DNA from 3 places in the Clavibacter sp. CT19 genome. Region 1 is predicted to be linked to each of the others. Evidence: riboswitches for the same ligand, from Rfam matches in the RefSeq annotation. Region 1 holds a riboswitch; each other region holds the start of a gene.

The links. A riboswitch is a leader RNA that binds a small molecule or an ion and turns the genes downstream of it on or off. The one in region 1 is predicted to bind thiamine pyrophosphate.
Region 2: linked by a shared signal. The riboswitch ahead of PED38_RS04820 (YkoF family thiamine/hydroxymethylpyrimidine-binding protein) and the one ahead of thiM (hydroxyethylthiazole kinase) in region 1 are both predicted to bind thiamine pyrophosphate.
Region 3: linked by a shared signal. The riboswitch ahead of PED38_RS06100 (ECF transporter S component) and the one ahead of thiM (hydroxyethylthiazole kinase) in region 1 are both predicted to bind thiamine pyrophosphate.

Annotation. Positions count from the first base shown of each region.
Region 1 covers NZ_JAQHYR010000007.1:76,239-83,430, forward strand. The annotation lists gene PED38_RS09825 (cupin domain-containing protein) at 108-995, opposite strand; gene PED38_RS09830 (bifunctional hydroxymethylpyrimidine kinase/phosphomethylpyrimidine kinase) at 1,148-3,475, opposite strand; gene thiM (hydroxyethylthiazole kinase) at 3,472-4,299, opposite strand; TPP riboswitch at 4,290-4,381, opposite strand; partial or broken gene PED38_RS09840 (Abi family protein) at 4,502-5,239, opposite strand; gene PED38_RS09845 (hypothetical protein) at 5,279-5,404, opposite strand; gene PED38_RS09850 (S9 family peptidase) at 5,671-7,192, opposite strand, start outside.
Region 2 covers NZ_JAQHYR010000003.1:150,732-157,923, forward strand. The annotation lists gene PED38_RS04790 (3-hydroxyacyl-CoA dehydrogenase) at 1-541, shown strand, start outside; gene PED38_RS04795 (BLUF domain-containing protein) at 564-992, opposite strand; gene PED38_RS04800 (AAA family ATPase) at 1,149-1,685, shown strand; gene PED38_RS04805 (energy-coupling factor transporter transmembrane component T family protein) at 1,706-2,443, opposite strand; gene PED38_RS04810 (ABC transporter ATP-binding protein) at 2,440-3,927, opposite strand; gene PED38_RS04815 (ECF transporter S component) at 3,930-4,541, opposite strand; gene PED38_RS04820 (YkoF family thiamine/hydroxymethylpyrimidine-binding protein) at 4,538-5,167, opposite strand; TPP riboswitch at 5,224-5,332, opposite strand; gene PED38_RS04825 (DUF2812 domain-containing protein) at 5,403-6,032, opposite strand; gene PED38_RS04830 (PadR family transcriptional regulator) at 6,029-6,352, opposite strand; gene PED38_RS04835 (hypothetical protein) at 6,497-6,898, opposite strand; gene PED38_RS04840 (hypothetical protein) at 6,895-7,192, opposite strand, start outside.
Region 3 covers NZ_JAQHYR010000004.1:40,656-47,847, forward strand. The annotation lists gene PED38_RS06080 (hypothetical protein) at 1-16, opposite strand, end outside; gene PED38_RS06085 (AAA family ATPase) at 26-574, opposite strand; gene PED38_RS06090 (energy-coupling factor transporter transmembrane component T family protein) at 564-1,358, opposite strand; gene PED38_RS06095 (ABC transporter ATP-binding protein) at 1,355-2,911, opposite strand; gene PED38_RS06100 (ECF transporter S component) at 2,914-3,567, opposite strand; TPP riboswitch at 3,603-3,714, opposite strand; gene PED38_RS06105 (hypothetical protein) at 3,841-4,173, opposite strand; gene glgX (glycogen debranching protein GlgX) at 4,377-6,581, shown strand; gene treY (malto-oligosyltrehalose synthase) at 6,578-7,192, shown strand, end outside.

The sequences.
Region 1 (7,192 bases):
GCCGGCGCCGCTGCGGATCCCGCGACCGCCGCCGAGTAGACGCACGGGTGGCGCGTCCCCGAGGACGCGCCACCCGCCTGCCTCCCGCCTCCGCGGGCAGCACCCGATCAGCGGTGCGCGCGCTCCCGCAGGCGGTCGAACACCTCGGCGTGCGTGACGCGCAGCTGCTCCCACGAGGCCGTCATGTCGACGCGCTCGGGATCCGCGACCACCTCGGCGAAGCCGTGCTGCGCCCGCGGCACCGCGTCGCCCGGCAGCACGAGCGACTGGATGAAGGCGCCCGTGTCGTCCGAGAACGTGAGCGTGTGGCTCGCGACGTTGCGCTCCCAGTCGTCCGACGGCCAGGACAGGAACGCCACGTGGCGGGGCTCCACGCCCGTCTCCGCCGCCGAGACGTAGCTGCCGTAGTGCTCCTCGCCGGGCGAGAGGATCTTGTACGAGCCGTTGTCGAGGTACACGAGCAGCGCCTCGTCGAACGGCTTCGGGCCGAACATCGCCGTGTAGTGCAGCGCGTGCACGAGCACCGGGGTGCCGAGCGGCACGTGGTGCCCGGCCGCGGGCGTGGCGGTCGGCGTCGCGACGGACGCCGGCACGGCCGGCTGCAGGAACTCCTCGTCGGTCACGTGCTCGCCCCAGCCGACGGCGGCGACGGGGTCGTCGCCGTCCTCCAGCACCGCGATGTGCTCCATCGGCGCGTGGGCCGTGGCGCCGTGCCAGTGCTCCTCGCCGGCCTCGATGTACACGGATCCGCCCGGCGCGACCTCGACGACGCCGCCGCCGCGCGTGCCCACCCGGGCGATGCCGGACGTGATGTGCAGGGTCTGCCCGAGGACGTGCGTGTGCCAGACGCTGCGGGCGCCGGGCGCGAAGGTGACGGCCGCGACAACCGCGCGCTGGTCGGCGGTCTGCGGGGTGGAGAGCCAGCGGAGGTGGACCTCGCCCGTGAACTGGTGGGCGGGCATCGTGATGGCGGGGGTCTCGGCCTGGACGCGCATGCGGTGTCCTCTCTGTCGGGCACGCGGGTGCCCGGGTCGTGGAACGGGGAGCCCCGGCGCGGTGTCGCGTCGGGGCACGGGCATCCTCCCGCGGGGGCGGCTGGGAACGCGGCCGGGCGTCCCCAGGCTCCGGGCGCCCGTGCGGTGGACGATCAGCCGAGGGCCTCCGGGGCGCGGAAGAAGTCGCGCTCGTAGGCGGAAGACAGGAGGGACGCCGTGAGCATCGCCGGGCGCCGGGCGGGACCCGCGAGCACGGCCGCCTCGTCCACCAGCTCGCCCGCGCGGCGGGTCGCCTCCGCGAAGGCCGGATCCGCGTACGTCGCGAGCCAGGCGCCGTACGGATGCGCGTCGCCGGACGCCGTCGCCGCCGCGCCCGCCGCGCGGAGCCGCGTGCCGACGTCGGCGTAGATCGTGTAGCAGGGCAGCAGCGCCGCGACCAGCACCGCGTAGTCGCTCGACGCGGCGTGCGCGAGCAGGTGGTCGACGTAGGCGCGCGTCACCGGCCCGGCGACCATCGGCGCCGGGTGCCGCGACAGCCACTCCGCGTGCAGCGCCGACTCCGCGGCGATCGCGTCGGCAGCCGCCCGCGCCCACACGACCTGCGCGTCGGGCGTGGGTGCGAGCTGGCTCGCCCGCGCGAGCACGCGCGAGTAGGCACGGAGGTAGATCGCGTCCTGCGCGAGGTAGTGGGAGAACCACGCCTCGGGCAGGGTGCCGTCGCCGAGGCGGCGGACGAAGGCGAGCTCGTCGATCTCGCGGCGGAGGTCGGCGGATCCCGCCCACATCTCCGCGGCGACCGATCCCGCGTGCGTGCCGGCCGCGTCCCACAGCGCGCGCAGGTGGTCGAGCGGGCCGGCGCCGGATCCGACGTCGAGGTCGTCCGCGTGCGCGAGCGATCCCGTGAGCCAGCCCTTCGCCTCCGTGAGCGCGACCAGCCAGTCGCCGCGCCGCGGGTGCAGGGTCGCGAGCGCGCTCGAGAGGGAGCAGCCCGTGCCGTGCGTGCTGGTGGTGGCGATGCGCGGCCCGGCGACGACGTCCACCGCCGGATCCGCGGACGTCGCGCCCGGCGTCACGAGCGCGTCCGGGCAGTCGTCGGCGCGGAGGTGCCCGCCCTTCACGACCACGCGGACCCCGTGGCGACCCGCGAGGTCGCGGCCCTGCGCGAGCGCCTCGTCCCAGCCCTCGGCCTCGGGCGCGCCGAGGAGCGCCGCGAGCTCGGGCAGGTTCGGGGTGACGACGTCGGCGAGCGGCAGCAGGCGGCGGAGGGCCTCGGTCGCGTCGGCGTCGAGGAGGGCGTCGCCGGACTGCGCGACCATCACCGGATCCAGCACCACCACCGGCGGACGCACCGCGCGCAGCCAGTCGGCCACCTCGTCGACCACCGCGGCCGAGCCGAGCATGCCGATCTTCACGGCGTCGATCACGACGTCGTCGGACACCGCGTCGAGCTGCGCGCGGAGGAACGCGACGGGCGGCACGTGGATCTCCCGCACGCCCCTGGTGTTCTGCGCCACGAGCGCCGTGACCACGGCCATGCCGTAGCCGCCGTTCGCCGCGATGGACTTGAGGTCTGCCTGGATGCCCGCGCCGCCCGTCGGATCCGTGCCGGCGATGCTGAGGACGCGGGGGACGCGGGTCGGGTCGCCCGCCGCGGGGTCCTCGGCCGGCTCGGCGCTCGCCGCGTCGGCGGGATCCGCGGCCGGGGCGTCGGGCTCTGCCGCGTCGGACTCCGCCGCGTCGGACTCCGCCGCGCGCGCGTCTCCAGCGGATCCCGCGCTCGCGCCCGCCCGCACCCGCTCCCACGCCTCCGCCAGCTCGCGCGCCGCCGCCTCCGGATCCTCGGCCGCGCAGATCGCCGACACGACGGACGTGCCCGCGCCGCCCGCCGCCGCGATCGCGGCCACGTCGCCCACGTCGACGCCGCCGATCGCGACGCACGGCACGGGGGAGAGGCCCGCGATGATCCCGAACCCGTCGTGCCCGAGCGGCGCCGGATGGTCGGGCTTGGTGCTCGTGGGGCGGATCACGCCGACGCCGAGGTAGTCGACCGTGCCCGCGGGGAGCGCGCGGACCGCCTCTACGTGCGCTGGCGTGTTCGCGGTGAGGCCCACGACGAGGCGGTGGTCGGGGCTCGCGGCGTCGAGCATCCGGCGCACGAGGTCGGCCGGCACGTCGGACTGGCCGACGTGCACGCCGTCCACCCGCGCGCCGCGGGCGAGGGCCGCGAGGACGACGTCGACGCGGTCGTCCACGAGCAGCACCGGTCGGGGCGCGGACGGATGCGCGGCCGCGTGCGCGTCGATCGCGTCCGCCGCGGCCAACACGGTCGCCAGCAGCTCGGCCGCGCTCGCGTGCTTGTCGCGGATCTGCACGGCCGTCGCCCCGCCTGCCACAGCCGCGGACACGACCGCGGGCACGCTGCGCGCGCCGCACAGGGCGGGGTCGGTGACGAGGTAGACGGAGAGGTCGAGCGCGCTCACGAGAGGCGCTCGCGCTGCGCGACGAGCTCGGGCGTGACGGCATCGAGCGCGTCGAGCAGCGCGACGGCGAACGACCCGGGCCCGCGCGTCCCCTCCGCGGCGATCTCCGCGGCGATCGTGTAGACGCTCGTCGCGGCGACGGCGGCCCGCAGCGGATCCGGATCCGTCGACGCGAACGCCGCCATCACCGCGCCGAGCGCGCAGCCGCCGCCGGTCATCTTCGTGAGGAGCGCGTCACCCGTGTGCACGCGCACGAGGCGGGTCCCGTCCGTGAGGTGGTCGACCGGCCCGGACACCGCGACGACCGTGCCGTAGGTGCGCGCGAGGAGCGTCGCGGCGTCGAGCGCCGCCTCCACCTCGTCGGTGGCGTCCACCCCGCGGCCGCCCGCGCCGCCGGTCGCGAGCGCGATGATCTCGGACGCGTTGCCGCGCACGATGGTCGGCGACAGCGCCACGAGCTCGTGCGCGAGCCGCGTGCGCACCGGCAGGACGCCGACCGCGACCGGATCCAGCGCCCACGGCGTGCCCGCCTCGCGCGCTGCGTGGGCCGCCTCGACGGCCGCCTCCCGCTGCTCCGCGTGCGGCGTGCCGAGGTTCACGAGCAGCCCCGACGCGATCCGCGCGAACGGCCCCGCCTCGGTCGGCACGTCCGTCATCGCGGGCGCGGCGCCCAGCGCGAGGAGGACGTTCGCGGTGAAGCCGGTGACCACGGCGTTCGTGATGCACTGCACGAGCGGCGTGCGCTCCCGCAGCAGGTGGAGGAGGTCCGCCGAGGCGGTCCCCGTCCCGGTGATCTCGTCGATGGATGGGCGCGCAGCGCTCATGGTGACATCCCTCCGCCGGTGCGAACCGGATCAGGTGCGACGGGTCTCATCTCAGCCCTCGTGGGCACCCCGTGTCAGGGATCCACCCTAGGGGAGACGCGTCGCACCCGCCGGGTCGAGCAGCGAGGCCGAGACGTCCCGAGGCGACGATGAGGTCGATGCGTCATGCGAGCCCACGGTCGGGGGACGACGAATCAGACGGTCATCTCGGACCGTCTGCGTGATCTGTCGGCCCTTCGGGCGCAGCCAGACCCCGCCAGAATCGGCCCTCCCGCTCGTGGGTCTCGACCAGCATCGGTAGGAGAGGAACGGCGACGTCGGCGCGGGTGATCATGTCATCCAGCGACGCGATCACGTCGAGCACCGATCGAGGGCCGAACTGGCCCGCGATCCGTTTGGCCTTGGTCCGCACGTTGTTCGGCGTCGGTCCGGCATCGACGATGGAGTGATTCCACAGCCTGTTGTGATGCGCGCAGCGATTGCGGAGGTAGACGAAGGCCCTCACGCGATAGGCGAATCCGGCCTTCGCCACACCGATGCTGGTCGCGACGGAGTCGGCGAGGGTTCCTTGTGCTCCCCGCTCGATCGCCTTGGACAGGGTCCCGAACGACCATGCCTCGACAGCGGACCACACCGGCAGCCGGCTGTAGTCGGAGTCCTCTCCTGCGTGCCCGCGGTAGCGGAGGATGTGCCGGTCCTTGCTGCGGTCGATGTCCCGGAGACAGGACTCGACGGTGGCCTCTCGACCTCCGACATCCGTGTAGAAGTCCTGCTCGAGATACGCCTGATAGGGGCCGTGCTCGCGACCGATGACATGTGCGACATGCGACCGCAGCAGGAGCTCGACCTGAGCGAGCGGCCGGACGAGAGAATCGCGCAGTGCGTCGTCGGCGACGTAGACCCCTCGGACGTCGTCGAACGCCGTCCCGCTCACGAAGTCGTCGTCGCCGAGATGGGGAGCCGTCTGGAAGTACCGCGCTTACCCCGAGAAGCGGTAGTAGTTGTGCGCCGCCAGGAACCGGGCGCAGTCCGATTCGTCGGGCACGATCAGGCCACGGCCTACCATCAGAGCGGTCTGATCGTGCCAGGACAGGTAGGGCTTCATCGCACCCCTCGGAAAGAAAAAGGCCCCTCCCATTTGAGCATCGTGGAGAGGCTTGGGAGGGGGTCGATTGCCTCAATGGTAGCCGATTCCTGGGCCGGAACGAGCCCGTCGGATCAGACTGGGGACTCCACAGAGGTGCCTCATCGCGTCCCTTTCCGAGCGCGGGAAGTAGCGGTGACCCCAGCGACGTGAAGCGCTGCGACGCTGCCGCGCTGCGCGCCCCGACAGCGGGCAGCGCGGCCGCGGAGATCTCGCGGAGTCCAGCCCTACGCCAGCCCCGCCACGTCGAGCACCCACGCGTAGTCGGACGCGCGCTCGCGCCACGCGTCGTAGCGGCCCGACTTGCCGCCGTGGCCGGCCTGCATCTCGGTGCGCAGCAGCACGGGCGCGCCGACCTCGCGGAGGCGGGCCGTCCACTTGGCGGGCTCGACGTAGAGCACGCGCGTGTCGTTGAGGCTCGTGACCGCGAGGATGCGTGGGTACTCCACGCCCTCGCGCACGTTCTCGTACGGCGTGTACGACTTCATGTACGCGTACACCTCGGGGTCGTGCAGCGGGTCGCCCCACTCGTCCCACTCGATCACGGTGAGCGGCAGCGACGGGTCGAGGATGCTCGTCAGCGCGTCCACGAACGGCACGCCCGCGAGGATCCCGGCGAACCGGTCCGGCGCGATGTTCGCGACCGCGCCCATCAGCAGGCCGCCGGCGCTGCGGCCCTCGGCCACCAGCTTCTCCGGGCTCGTCCACCCGCGCGCGATGAGGTGGTCGGCGGATGCCACGAAGTCGGTGAAGGTGTTCCGCTTGGTGAGCGTCTTGCCCTCGTCGTACCAGCGGCGGCCCATCTCGCCGCCGCCGCGCACGTGCGCGATGACGAACGCCATGCCCCGGTCGAGCAGCGACAGCCGTGCGATGGAGAACGACGGGTCGATGCTCGCCTCGTAGGAGCCGTAGCCGTAGAGCAGGAGCGGCGCGGGCGTGCCCGGGTGCACGAGGCCGCGCTTGTAGACGACCGACAGCGGGATCTCCGTGCCGTCCTCCGCGGTCGCCCACTCGCGGGTCTGCACGTAGTCGTCGGGGTCGTACCCGCCGCGCACGGGCTGCTGCTTGAGGAGGCGCAGCTCCCGGGTCGCGAGCACGTAGTCGTAGGTCGTGGCCGGGGTCGCGAGGCTCGTGTAGCCGAGGCGGATCGTGGGCTGCGCGAACTCGGGGTTGCCCGCCGTGCCGACCGTGTAGATCGGCTCGTCGAACGCGATCTCGTGCAGCTGCTCGCCGTCGAGGACGCGGTCGAAGGGGATCACGCCGACGCGCGTGAGCCCCTCGCGGCGGTAGGAGACGACGACGTGGTCGGCGAACGCGCTGGCGTCCTCGAGGCGCACCTCGTCGTCGTGGGGGATGACGACCTGGCGGTCGGTGGTGGAGGTCGGGTCGTCGGCCGGCACGTCGATCAGCTCGAAGTTGGTGGCGCCGTCGTTGTGCAGGATGAGGAGCCGGTCGGATCCGTCGATGACCGCGTGGTCGACGTCGTACTCGACGCCGTGGCGGCGCGGCCAGACCGGCCGGAACGTGCCCGTGGGATCGCCGGCGTCGAGCAGCAGCACCTCGGTGGTGATCTTCGACCCGACCTCGATCACGAGGTACTGGCGGCTCCGGGTCATGCCGAAGCCCACGAAGAAGCTCTCGTCGGGCTCGGTGAACACCTTGACGTCCTGCGTCGCGGGCGTGCCGACGCGGTGGCGCCACACGGTGTCGGGGCGCCAGGCGTCGTCGACCGTGACGTAGAAGAGGTGG
Region 2 (7,192 bases), on a different contig from region 1:
CCGTCTCGCGCGGGACGACGCGATCATCGCCACGAACTCGTCGTACATGGTGCCGAGCGATCTCGTCGACGTGGTGCACCTGCCCGGCCGGTTCCTGGCCCTGCACTTCGCGAACCGCATCTGGCGCTACGGCACCGCGGAGATCATGCCCTCCCCCTCGACCGATGCGGCCGCCGTGGAGGCCGTGCGTCGGTACGCAGCGGACACCGGGATGACGCCGGTCGTGATGACGAAGGAGAAGCCCGGGTACGTGCTCAACACCATGCTGGCGCCGTTCATGCGCGCCGCCGCCGAGCTCCTCGTGGGCGGGTACGCCGACGTCGAGACCATCGACGCGACCTGGCGCACCGCGACCGGCTCCCCGTACGGCCCGTTCCAGATCTACGACGTCATCGGCCTCCGCAACTCCTACGCCACCGCGCGCATGTCGGACGATCCGACGGTGCGGGCCTGGGCCGAGTACCTCCACGAGAACTACGTGCGGCACGGCAAGACGGGCGTCGAGACGGGCGAGGGGTTCTACCGGTACCCGGGCGGGTGAGGCCGGCGTCGGGCCCCGCCCCTCAGGACAGCCGGCCGGTGTCCTCCTGGAACCAGCGGATCAGCTCGCGGAGCGCGGGCCGGATGGCGTCGTCCGGGCGCTCGCCCTCGAGGTCGTCGAAGGTGTCGCGGTAGCCGGGGATCCGCTCGGCCACGCGGGCGTCGTACTTCGCCATGCCCATCGTCCAGTCGGGGAACTGACGCTCGGTGATCCGCTCCTCCATGAGCGTGGCGATCCGGCCGTGGCGGTCGTCGGCGAGGATCGCGGCCATGCGCTCGCGCACGTCGTCCTCCTCGCCCTCGATCAGCTGGAGGAAGCGCCCCTGCCGGTGGACGAGGAGGCCCGTGAGCCCGTGCGCCGCGTTGGTCGCGCGGCTCTGGGCCAGGAGCTGCGCGAGGTCGACGTCGTCGAAGGACCGCTCGGCGGTGCTGGAGTAGACGATCGAGAGCATGGGGTCCTTCCGCGTGCGCGGGGAAGCGCGTCGTGGGACGGGGCCGGATCCCGCCGCCCCTCCAGCCTGGTCCTCCGGCACGCCGGCGGCCAGGGCGGACCGGGATACGTCGCCGGACGGATGCCGACGGCGCCACGCCGCCGATAGCCTCCGGCCATGATCATCTGGCTGAACGGCACCCACGGCGTGGGCAAGACGACGACCTCGCGGCTCGTGCAGGAGCGGATCCCCGACGGCCGCGTGCTCGACGCCGAGAAGGTCGGCGAGGTGCTCATGGACATCCGGCCGCCCCTCCCGAAGCTGGACGACTTCCAGCACTGGACGCCGTGGCGCCCGCTCGTGGTCGAGACGGCGCGGCGCGTGCTCGACTACGCGGGCGGCACGCTCGTCATGCCCATGACAGTGCTCGTCGAGGCCTACTGGCGCGAGATCAGCGCCGGCCTCGCCGCGCACGGCATCCCCATCCGCCACTTCGTGCTGCACGCGGACACGGCGACGCTCCGCGACCGGATCCAGCACGATGCGGACCTCGGCCCGTCGGCCTTCCGCTTCTCCCGCGTGGAGCCCTACGAGGAGGCGGCCCGCACCTGGCTGCACGCGGAGGCGGAGGTCGTCGACACGTCGCGGATCACCCCGGCCGAGGCGGCCGACCGGATCGCGGGCGCGGTCCTCGTCGGGGCGTCCGGCGCCTGATCCGCCGGCGGGCCCGCGCGTCAGCCCCGCGACCTCCGTCGCCACACCGTGCGCGGCTCGAGCCCGAGGCCCCGGGCCTCCAGAGACTGCGCGACGCGGGCCGACCGGCGGATGCACGACACCAGCAGCGCGAACGCCGCCGCCGCGAAGGGTCCCCGCCGCGGACGACCGCGCCGGTCGAGGGGCGCGCGCACGGCCTGCGCCGCGCGGATCGTCGCCCACTCCGCGGGGAGCCGCTGGAGCATCCGCTGACCGGCGAGCACCGCGAAGGTCACGCGCGCGGGCAGCCGCAGGTCGAGGTGCAGGCTGATCATGAGGTCGACCGGATCCACGGCCGCCAGGAACGCGACCGACAGCGTGCCGAGCGCGAGTGTCCGCAGGGCGAGCGCGGCGCCCATGTCGAGGCCCTCCTCGGTGATCCGGAACGCCCCCGCCCGCGCGAGCACCGCGCCCGGCCGGCTCATCGCGTTCACCAGCAGGATCCCGAGGGCGAAGCCGCCGAATGCGAGCTGCGCGCGGAGGACGGCGCCGACGCCGACGCGCGCGCCGACGAGCGCCAGCGCCACGGCGAGCACGAGCACGCCGAGGGCGACGGCCGGATCCCGCACGGCGATGAGCGCGGCCGACACCGCGAACAGCCCGGCGAGCACCGCCGACGGGTTGCGCCGGGCGAGCCAGCTCGCGCGCGGCCCGCTCACGCCGAGGTCGCTGTCGTCCGGGCCGCTCACGCCGAGGCCGCTGTCGTCCGGGCCGCTCACGCGATCCCGCCCGCGACGAGGAGCGCCGGCGACGCGACGAGCGCGTCCACCCCGCCGTCGTGGATCACCGTGCCGCGCCCGAGCACCACGGCCCGCGTGGCGTGACGCCCGACGAGCGCGAGGTCGTGGCTGGAGAACACGACCGCGCGCGTGCGCGACGCATCGGCGAGCGCCCCCATGGCCGCCTCGGCGTCGCGGCGGTCGAGCCCGAAGGTGGGCTCGTCCGCGAGGAGCACCGGCCGGTCGTGCACGAGCATCGCGGCGAGGCTCAGCCGCCGCTTCTCCCCGCCCGACAGCCGGTGCGGCGACGCGTCCCGCACGTGCTCGAGGCGGTGGCAGCGGAGCGCGTCGTCGATGCGCGGGTCGTCGTCCGCGAGGCCGACGGCGATCTCGTCGCGCACGCTGGCGGCCACGAACTGGTGCGCCGGATCCTGGAACACCATGCCGGGCCGCGCCCCCGCGACACTCCCGGCGACCGGGGGAACGAGCCCGGCGAGGGTCCGCAGCAGGGTCGACTTGCCGGATCCGTTCGCCCCGATGAGCGCCACCAGCTCGCCCGGCCGGAGCGCCAGGTCGACGCCCGCGAGCACGGGCGGGAGCGGATCCGGCGCGCGGCGGAAGCGACGCGGCCGCACGGCCGCCGGGTGCACGGCGAGCCCGACGGCACGCAGCACCGGCTCCGCCGCGGGGGCCGCGGACGCGCGCGGGACCGGCGTGTGCGCGTCCGCCGCCCACCCCGGCACCCAGCAGCCGGACTCGGCGAGCGCCGCCGCGTGCTCCCGCAGCACCTCGTGGGTGGGGCCGTCGGCGAGGAGCCGGCCGGCGGGATCCAGCGCGATGGTCCGCGCCGGCAGCCCCTCCGGCCCGAGCGCGTCGAGCCGGTGCTCCACCATCAGCACGGCGACCTCCGCCGGCAGCCGCGCGATCGCGTCCCGCACGGCGCGCACGCCCGCGGCGTCGAGCATCGCGGTCGGCTCGTCGAGCACGAGGAGCGCGGGCCGGGCGGCGAGCGCGGCCGCGATGGCGACGCGCTGCGCTTCTCCCCCGCTCAGCCGGTCCGTCTCCCGGTGCCGGAGGTGGCCGGCGCCCACGGCCTCGAGCGCCTCGTCGATGCGGGCGTCGACCTCCGCCGGATCCACGCCGTGGTTCTCGAGCACGAGCGCCACGTCCTGCTCGACCGTGGGCAGCACGACGGCGGCCGACGGATCCTGCGCCACGAAGCCCACGTGCCGCACCCGGTCGAGCACGGGCGCGTCCACGAGCCCCGCGACGGTCGCGCTCCCCGTCATGGTCGCGTGCACGGAGTGCGGCACCACGCCGGTGACGACGTGCAGCAGGGTCGACTTGCCGGATCCGGACGGGCCGATCACGAGGATCCGCTCCCCCGCCCCGATCCGGCAGGTCACGTCCCGCAGCACCTCCCGCGAGCGGAACGCGACGCCCACCCCGTCGAGCGCGACGACGGGGCCTCGCGCGTCCGTCACCCCTACGTCCGGCCGACGGCGAAGTCGTCGACCGCGCCCGTGCGGACCAGCGCGTCGACGATCACCTTCGCCAGCAGGCCGCCGAGCACGACGCCGGAAGCCACCTGGATCACGAGCCGCACCCAGAACAGTTCGGTGCCGTACCAGTCGGAGCGGAACGCCGAGAAGAAGAAGACGAGCAGCGCGCCGAGACCGCCCGAGACCGCGTAGTGCAGCCAGCCGTAGCGGCGGTAGCGTCCGGCCGCGAACGGGATCTCGCTGCCCGCGCCCTGGATCGCCGCCGACACGAAGAGGATCGGCCCCACGGCCGACCCGAGGAACACGACCTCGATGACCGACGCGATCACCTCCGCCGCGACGCCCGCGAACGGCCGCCGGATGACGGCGATCGCGATGGGCGCGACGAGCAGCCAGCCGCCGAGCAGCACGTGCTGGGTCAGGTCGCCGAGCGGCCCGGCCGCGACCGACAGCGCGGTCCAGCCCTGCACGAGCACCCAGTAGAGGAAGCCGAAGACCACGCCCAGCGTGACGAGCAGCACGATGTCGCGGAGGTCCCAGCGCGCGCGGCGCGGGGCGGTGGGACGCGGATCCCGCGCCTCGACGGGCGCGCTCATGCGCCGGCCGTCCGGCTCGGGCTGTTCAACGAGACGGTGAGGTGGCTGGTGACGTGCGCCACCGAGCGGCCCACGAGCACCCAGCCGGCGGCGGCCGTGGTGATCACGTCGGCGAGGTCGCCGCGGAGCGCCGTCACGAAGTGCTGCGACCCGGCGAAGGTGCCGACCGCGCGGGCGTGGTCGATGGCCGCGTGGATGTCCTTCATGTGATCCGCCGCGGGCGCGTCGGACAGCGGGTACAGCGCCCACTGCGCGGACGCGGCGATCCCGGTGGCGTCCGCCGCCGGCACCTCGCCGACGCGCACGACGCCCGTGCCGCACGCGACCTCGCCCGGGCAGCCCCGCGAGAACGCGATGGTCGCCTGCACGTGCGCGCCGGATCCGGCGGCGTGCGCGAGCAGGGCGACGAGCCAGCGGACGATGTCCTGCTCGGACCCGCCGACGAACGTGCTCACGTCGTCGGTCTCGATGACGAGGCCGTCGGCGGGCGTCGCGGCGAGCGCGCCGAGGATCACGTCGACGAAGTCGTCGCGCATGACGGCGAGGCTGAGCCGGGCGCCGACGCCGAACTCCTCGGGGGTGGGCGCCGCCTCGAGGCGGGTGGTGGGGGATGCGGTGCTGGTCACGCGCGTGCCTTCCGTGGTCGCGGATGCACGGGTGGGACGCGCGCGGATGCGCGGTCCCTCAAGAGATGCCTCCCTGCGCTGGCATGATCCAGATCAGGTTCTTACGGTCGAAGACTGGTGGTCTTCCTCTCAGCCCGGCCTACCGGACTCCCGTGTTCGGGATGACCATACCGCCGCCGCGACGGAGTCGGCGCGACGCCGGGCCTGGCCGTGGAGGACGGTGGGACCTAGGGACCTACGCCTCCGCCGCCGCCGCGACCGCGCGCCGATAGAGGATCCCCTGCCGCACCGCGGTCACCAGCATCACGACGCACCCGACCACGAGGAGCAGCGGCAGTCCCACCCGCATCGCCACGAACACCGACTCGAAGAGGAACGCGCCGGCGAACCGCCACCCCTCCATCTCCCAGAGGCCGGGCGTCAGGTACCACTCGTCCGGGCGCAGGATCGCGCGGACGCCGGATCCCTCCGTCGCGGCGAGGACGAACACCACCACCAGCAGCGGCAGGAGCACCGCCGCGTTCACGTCGAGCGCGCGCTTGTACCGCTCGGCCCGCGACCGGGCGTCGGAGAAGATCTCGGCGTCCGCATCCGCCGTCGTGGACGCGAAGTGCTGCGTGCCGCTCCTGCGGCTGCCGCTGATGTGCCTCCAGCCCGCGTCGGCGAAGAGCTGCACGTAGTCGGCGAAGTCGGCCGCCGTCATGCTCGGCCGGTAGTCGATCCGCACGACGGCGGATCCGGGCTCGATGTCCGTCGACGTGTAGACGAACCCGCGCCTCCGCATCAGCCGCCCCTCGGCCGCCATCCGGTCGAGCCAGCGCTCCTCCTCGTCGAAGTCGACGAAGAACCTGATCACCATGGTCATCCCTCCCTGCTCCCCCGGCCGCGCTCATGCAGCCGCACGAGGTGGGCCATGCGCTCGGCGTCCTGCGCGAGCACCTCGGATCCCCGGTCGGTGATGAGGTACACCTTGCGCCGCGGATCCTCGCTCGCCACCCGGGTGATGAGCCGCTGCTTCACGAGCGTGTCGAGGGCGCCGTAGAGCGTCCCCGGCGCGAGGCGCACCGCGCCCTCGCTCATCTCCTCGACGCGCGCCATGATCGCGTACCCGTGCGCCGGCTCGCGCAGCGCGAGCAGGATGCAGGCCACCGTCTCGGTGAGCGGCAGCAGCGGGTCCCTCGTCATCGCGCCCTCCTCATATCGTCCGACTGTACAGTCAGACGATATACAGCGCAACGGAATAGCCCGATCGGGGGCGTCCTACCGCTCGACGACCAGCCGCCGTGACACCACCTGCTGCGCGAGCCGCGAGCCGCGAGTCGTGCAGCGCTATCCAGCCACCACCGCGGACGCGATCTCCAGCAGCGCCTCGTGTGCGCGACGCGCCCTGGCCACGTCGTCCGAGGAGACGGGGCGATGCGCGTAGCCCGCCTTGGTCTTCAGAGCGAGCAGCCTCTCGAGGTGCTTGGCCGCATCCGGGTCCGCCCGGCGGAGCATCGCCACCGACTCCTGGTGGTTGCCCGTCGGGGAGTACTCACCGCTCGCGACGATCGAGATGACGTCCCCGGAGGCGATGCCGGAATGCACCGCGAGGGTGACGTAGGCGTCGCCGAACTCGTCGGCGTCGTCGGAGGCCGCGTCCGCGAACAGCTCCGCGGCGTCCGCGAACTGCCTCGCCTTGCGGAATCGACCGTCCGCTTCGGTCCGCCCTGCTTCGCGAGCCGGTGTCATGCCGCTCCGACCTCCTTGCGGAAGCCCGCCGCGCTTCCCGTCAACACGATCCCCTCGTCGGCGATCGACCTGAGCAGCGGCTCCTCCGCGGCCGCCCCGCGGATGTCGTCGCGACCGTACTCGATGATCCGTGGATCGTTTCCCGTCCACCGATGGATCCGGCGTGCGAGCTCCGAGACGTCGTCGGACCATTCGTCGGAGGCGGGCCGATCCCGGACGAGCAGCAGGTCGAGGTCGCTGTCGAGCCGCATGGAGAGCCGCGCCCCCGAGCCGAAGAGGACGGCGAACAGGGGT
Region 3 (7,192 bases), on a different contig from region 1:
GTGCGGAATCGGTCATGGCCTCAGGCTACCCGGGCGTCACGGCGGCGTCCGTCCGGACGACGACGTCGGCCAGGGCGCGCGGACCCTCCCGGGCGATGTGGTCGCGCCACTGGGCGTCCCAGCGCTCCCACTCGGCGGCGAAGGCCTCGCCGTCGCGCGCGATGGCGCGGGCCCGTCGGACGTCGTCGTCGGCCTCGACCCAGATGCGGTGCGTAGCCAGCGCCGCCGCGATCCGCGTGAGGGACCCGCAGCCCTCGACCACGAGCGGCCGGTCGGGGTCGAGGTCGTGCCACTCGGCGGGCGCGTCGGCCGCCCAGTCCCAGCGGCGCCACCGGGGGCGCCCGCCCGGCCGCATCTCCGGCAGGACGTGCCGCTCGAGGTGCCGTGACGCCCGCTCGAGACCGTCCCAGCCCGGGTAGACGTCGTCGAGGCGGAGCAGCTGCGCGCCCGGCGGGAGCTGCGCGGCCGGATCGCCGTCGCGGACGAGGGCGTCGGCGAGCGTCGACTTGCCGGATCCGCTCGGGCCGTCGACGAGGACCAGCGCGGGGCGCCGCTCCCCCGCGTCAGGCGGCAACGAAGTCCCACGTCCCGGCCGCGACGGCCGCGCCGACGGACACCGCGGCGACGAGCACAGCCACCACGACCACCAGGTGCTCGCGCCGACCGACGACGCTGGGGCGCGCCCAGGTCCGGGCGCCCGGTCCGCCGAAGCCGCGGGCCTCCATCGCGGTCGCGAGCTTGCTGCCGCGGCGGATGGAGAGGACCAGCAGCGCGAACGCCTGCCCCGCGAACCGACGCACGCGGCCCCGGTCGGCGACCCCGCGGGCCCGCCGGGCGAGCTCGAGCGAGCGCCAGTCGTCGAGCAGCAGCCCGACCAGGCGGACGCCCGCGAGGGCACCCAGGACGAACCGCGACGGGAGGCGCCACACCTGCGCGAGGCCGTCGGCGAGGTCGGTCGGGTCCACGTCCGAGAAGAGGATGAGCGACGCGATGCCGACCGCGAGCACGCGGAGCGTCGTCGCGAGGGCCAGCAGCACGGAACCCTCGCTCACCACCACGAGGAGGAACTGCGCGTAGACGTCTCCCGAGGTGCGCCCGTAGAGCAGGATCGTGAGGCCCGCGCCCGGGGCCGCGATCCAGATCGGGATGCCCCGGACGAGGAGGGACCGGACGCGGATCCCGGTGAGCGGGAGCAGCAGCAGCTCGAGCGCGAGCGCGGCACCGGCGGACACCACGTCGAGGCTGAGGACGAGCGCGAGGGTCAGGACGAGCGCGGCGGCGAGCCGGGCGACCGGGTTCACGGCGGCGAGGCCGGTCGCACGCGCGGCGGGCGCTGGCTCGCGGATCGCCGCGCTCACCGGACCACCCGGAGCCGCGCGGGTGCCGCGGCGGCGGGAGCCAGGCGGAGCACGTCGTCCGCGAGCGCCTCCACGAGGTCCTCGTCGTGCGTCACGGCGAGCACGCCGACGCCCTCGCGGTCGACGAGGTCGGCGAGCAGCGCGACGAGCTCCGCCCAGGTGCGGGCGTCCTGGCCGAAGGTCGGCTCGTCGAGGACGAGGAGGCGCGGGGCCGTCGCGAGCGCGGTGGCCACGGACAGCCGGCGCTTCTCGCCCCCGGACAGCGTGAAGGGGTTGGCCTGGGCGAGGCCGTCGAGCCGGAGGCGCACGAGGAGCTCGTCGACGCGTCGCGCGGACGTCGCCGGGTCGGCGCCGACGGCGCGGGGCCCCACCTCCAGCTCCGCGCGGACGGTCGCCGCGAGGAACTGGTGCTCCGGGTCCTGGAAGACGGTGCCGATGCGGGCGGCGAGCTCGCGCGAGCGCCAGGCGGACGGATCCGCGTCGAGGCCGTCCGCGAGCGGGCCCTCGGCGACCACCCGGCCGGAGACGGCGGGCAGGAGCCCGCCGAGCGTGAGCGCGAGCGTGCTCTTCCCGCCGCCGTTGGGTCCCGTGAGCGCCGCGACGCGTCCCGCGGACAGGGTCAGCGAGACATCCTCCGCCACGGCGACACCACGCCGTCGCCCCACCGCGAGGCCATCGGCCCGGAGCAGCGGGGAGGGCGCCGCCGGGGCGCGGACGGGCGCCGCCGGCTCCCGACCGGGGACCCACACGCCGGCCGCCGCGAGGGAGGCGCCCTGGTCGCGGAGCACGTCGTCGGGCGCGCCGTCGGCGAGGATCCCGCCGTCCGCCCCGAGGACGACCACCCGGTCGACCAGGTCCCGCCAGACGGCGACGCGGTGCTCGATGACCACGAGCGTCGTGCCCGTGGACGCGACCACGCGCTCCACCGCGCGGCGCACCTCGCCGACGCCCTCCGGATCGAGGTTGGCCGTGGGCTCGTCGAGGAGCAGGAGGCCGGGCCGCATGGCGAGGACGCCCGCGAGCGCGAGCCGCTGCTTCTGGCCGCCCGAGAGCGCGGTCGTCGACCGGTCGAGCTCGACGTCGAGGCCGACGGCGTCGAGGGCGTCGCGGACGCGGATCCAGATCTCGTCCCGCGGGACGCCCAGGTTCTCGCAGCCGAACGCGACGTCGTCGCCGACGCGGGAGAGGATCACCTGCGCGTCCGGGTCCTGCAGCACGAGGCCGGCACGACCACGCTGGCCGGCCGGATCCACGCCGTCGACGCGCAGCTCGCCCCGGCTCTCGCCCTCGTCGTCGCCCCCGAGGACGCCCGCGAGCGCATGCAGCAGCGTGGTCTTTCCCGCGCCGGATGCGCCGAGGAGCAGCACGCGCTCCCCCGGCTCGATGACGAGATCGACGTCGCGGACGGCCCAGGCGCTCCGGCCGGCGTGGCGCCAACCCCATCCGACGGCCTTGACGGCCGCACCGCCGCCGCCCGACCGCGACGCGGCGTCCGCGGGCCACCGGTCGGCGACAGGGGCGGCCGTCGAGCCGCGCCGGCCGGGTCGCCGCACGCTCAGACCCGGGCCGCGGTGTCGCGACCCGAGGCGAACCGCGACAGCGCGCCGGTGCGGGCGAGCGCCCGGGCGACCAGCCACGACAGCAGGCCGGCGATCACCGCGCCGGACACGAGCGCCGCGATCGTGTAGACGACGACGAAGACCGGCGAGGAGCCCGGGTAGTAGGTGATGAGGTCGGTCACGGCCATGCCGAGGCCCGCCCCCATGCCCGCGAGGACGGCGACGTAGGCGCGCCAGTTGGCGTAGAGGAAGACGAGGAGCACGAGCTCCGCGCCGAGGCCCTGCGTCAGGCCGGAGAGCAGCGTGCTCACGCCCCACACGTTGCCGACGAGCATGGAGACGAAGGCCGCCAGCAGCTCGCCGTACAGGGCGGCGCCGGGCTTGCGGATCACGATGCCGGTGAGGACGCCGGCGAACAGCCAGCCGCCTCCGGCGAGGGCCTGGAGCCCGGGCAGCAGCGGCTCGAACAGGCCGGCGACGGGCACCGACGCCGTGTTCCAGAGGACGAAGACGAGGCCGGAGGCGACGCCGAGGACGCTGGCCACGACGATGTCGATGACGCGCCAGCGGGCGCGGAGCCCCGAGCGGGGTGCGCGGGCGCCGGCGTCGCCGGGGAGCGCGGATGCGGTGGACGAGGGTGATGCGGTCATTGGACGTGCCCTTCGGATGAGTGTGAAGAGGGCACGGGTGCGAGATGGAAGCCTCCCTGCGCTGGCATGATCCAGATCAGGTTCTTACGGTCGAAGACTGGGTGTCTTCCTCTCAGCCCGGCTCACCGGACTCCCGTGTTCGAGGCGATCCTAGCGCGCGGTCGGGCGTCCGCCGCGCCCGGGATGCGCGGGCACCCCGGACGCACGGGAGCGCGGGCGCCCGAGGGCACCCGCGCTCCGCGGTGGTCGTGCGCGCCGGCCGGGCGCCCGTCGCTACCTGAGCGTCTTGATGAGCTTGACGAGGACCTTGCCCGAGATCCAGATGACGGGCGTGGCCACCGCGAGCAGCGCGATGACGTTCGGCTGGAAGCGCACCTCGCCGTCGGTGGCGATGTACGCGCCGATGGGCCAGGTGGCGCCGCCGCCCCCGCCGCCGCCCGCGACGTTGCCCTCGGAGTCGGGGAGGTCGCTGCCCCCGCCGAAGCCGTACCAGGCGAATGCCACGGGCACGATGGTCGAGCCGTCGATGTCGAGGGGGTCGCCGTAGACCGTCCCCACTCCGGCGTTCTTCACGTTCTCTGCGAGCTGTGCGACGAGGTTGGTCATGCGTCCCACCGTACCCCGCGAGCCCCGCCGGATGCCGGGCGATCCCGGTCCTCGCGGTAACCTCGCCCCTGGTGCGTCGTCGCGTCGCATCCGGCCTCCCCCGCCGCTGCGGCAGCTGCGGATCCACCGCCTGCCCCGCCCCCGACGGATCCGCGCCCGCGCGCGCGCCGCCGTGGGACGAGTCGACCCAACTGGAGGACCACTTGCACACCTGGCCCGGAAACCCGTACCCGCTCGGCGCGACCTTCGACGGGAGCGGCACGAACTTCGCGCTGTTCAGCGAGGTGGCCGAGCAGGTGCAGCTGTGCCTCATCGAGGAGGACGGCACCGAGACCCGCGTCGACGTCACCGAGGTCGACGCCCACGTCTGGCACTGCTACCTCCCGCACGTGCAGCCGGGCCAGCGCTACGGCTACCGGGTGACCGGTCCCTACGAGCCCGAGAACGGGCACCGCTCGAACCCCGCGAAGCTGCTGCTGGACCCCTACGCCAAGGCCACGTGCGGCGAGTTCGACTGGCACCCGTCCCTCTTCGCCTACGACTTCGGCGACCCGGCCAGCCGCAACGACGAGGACTCGGGCCCGCACATGATGCTCGGCGTCGTCGTGAACCCCTTCTTCGACTGGGACGGCGACCGCCTCCCCCGCACGCCCTACAGCGAGTCCGTCGTCTACGAGGCGCACGTGAAGGGCCTCACGCAGCTGCACCCGCGGATCCCCGAGGAGCTGCGCGGCACGTACGCGGGCATCGCGCACCCCGCCGTCATCGACCACCTGCAGCACCTCGGCGTCACCGCCATCGAGCTGATGCCCGTGCACCAGTTCGTGCAGGACAACACCCTGCTCGAGAAGGGCCTCCGCAACTACTGGGGCTACAACACCATCGGCTTCTTCGCGCCGCACAACGCGTACTCGTCCACGGGCGAGCTCGGCCAGCAGGTGCAGGAGTTCAAGTCCATGGTGCGGGCGCTGCACGCGGCCGGCATCGAGGTCATCCTCGACGTGGTCTACAACCACACGGCGGAGGGCAACCACCTCGGCCCGACGCTCTCGTTCAAGGGGATCGACAACCAGGCCTACTACCGGCTCATGGAGGACGACCCCACCTACTACATGGACTACACGGGCACGGGCAACTCGCTCAACGTGCGCCACCCGCACTCGCTCCAGCTGATCATGGACTCGCTGCGCTACTGGGTCACCGAGATGCACGTCGACGGCTTCCGCTTCGACCTCGCCTCCGCGCTCGCCCGCGAGTTCTACGACGTCGACAAGCTCGCCACCTTCTTCGAGCTCGTGCAGCAGGACCCGGTGGTGTCGCAGGTCAAGCTCATCGCCGAGCCGTGGGACGTGGGCCCCGGCGGCTACCAGGTGGGCAACTTCCCGCCGCAGTGGACCGAGTGGAACGGCAAGTACCGCGACACCGTGCGCGACTTCTGGCGCGGCGAGGCGTCGTCGCTCGGCGAGTTCGCGGCCCGGATCACCGGATCCGCCGACCTCTACGAGCACTCGGGCCGTCGCCCGGTGGCGTCGATCAACTTCATCACCGCGCACGACGGCTTCACCATCGCCGACCTCGTCTCCTACAACGAGAAGCACAACGAGGCGAACGGCGAGGACAACAAGGACGGCGAGAGCCACAACCGCTCCTGGAACATGGGCGTGGAGGGGCCGACGGACGACCCGGCGGTGCTCACGCTCCGCGGCCGGCAGCAGCGCAACATGCTCGCGACGATGATCCTGTCGCAGGGCGTGCCGATGATCCTGCACGGCGACGAGCTCGGCCGCACCCAGCAGGGCAACAACAACACGTACGCGCAGGACAACGAGATCAGCTGGGTGCACTGGGACCAGGCGGACCAGCCGCTGGCGGAGTTCACCGCCTCGGTGGTGCGCCTGCGCAAGGAGCACCCGACCTTCCGGCGCGGCCGCTTCTTCGACGGCCGGCCCGTGCGCCGCGGCGAGGGCGAACCGCTGCCCGACATCGTCTGGCTCGACGCCGACGCGACACCCATGGTGGACGACGACTGGGAGTCCGGCCTCCGGGCGATCGGCATGTTCCTCAACGGCAACGGGATCCGCGGGCGCGACCGCCGCGGCGAGGACATCTACGACACGCACTTCCTCCTCTACTTCAACGCCCACGACGAGCCCGTGTCGTTCACCCTCCCGTCGGACGAGTACGCGGACGCGTGGGAGACCGTGATCGACACCGCGGGCGTCGGAGCCGACTCGACGGCGCTCCGCGCGAGTAGCGTCGTGGACGTGGCGGCCAAGGCACTCGTGGTGCTGCGCGCCTACACGGAGCCCGAGGTGGAGCCCGACCACTCGGTCGCGGCGAGCCTCGCGGTCCTCACCCACGCGCAGGCCGACCGGCCCGCCGCAGACCCAAGGAGCGACATCAGTTGAGAACCCCCATCTCCACCTACCGGTTCCAGGTGCGGGAGTCCTTCGACCTCGCGGCCGTCGCGGCGCAGCTGCCGTACGTGAAGGACCTCGGCGCGGACTGGGTCTACCTCAGCCCGATCCTCACGGCGGAGCCCGGATCCGACCACGGCTACGACGTGGTCGACCACGCGCAGGTGGACCCGGCGCGGGGCGGGGCGGCGGGACTGAAGGCCGTCGCCGACCGCGCCCACGAGCTGGGGATGGGCGTGCTGGTGGACATCGTCCCGAACCACGTCGGCGTCGCCACCCCGGTGGAGAGCCTCTGGTGGTGGGACCTCCTGACCCACGGCACCGCGAGCCGCTACGCCGAGGCCTTCGACGTGGACTGGGACTTCGGGCGCGGCAAGGTGCGGATCCCCGTGCTCGGCGACGGCGAGTCCGAGCTCGACGAGCTGACGCTGGTCCGGGGCGACGACGGCACCGTCGAGCTGCGCTACTACGACCAGCGGTTCCCCGTCGCGCCCGGCACGGCCGAGGACGACGCGGACGCCCGCACGGTGCACGAGCGCCAGTCGTACGAGCTGATCAACTGGCGTCGCGCCGACGCCGAGCTCAACTACCGCCGCTTCTTC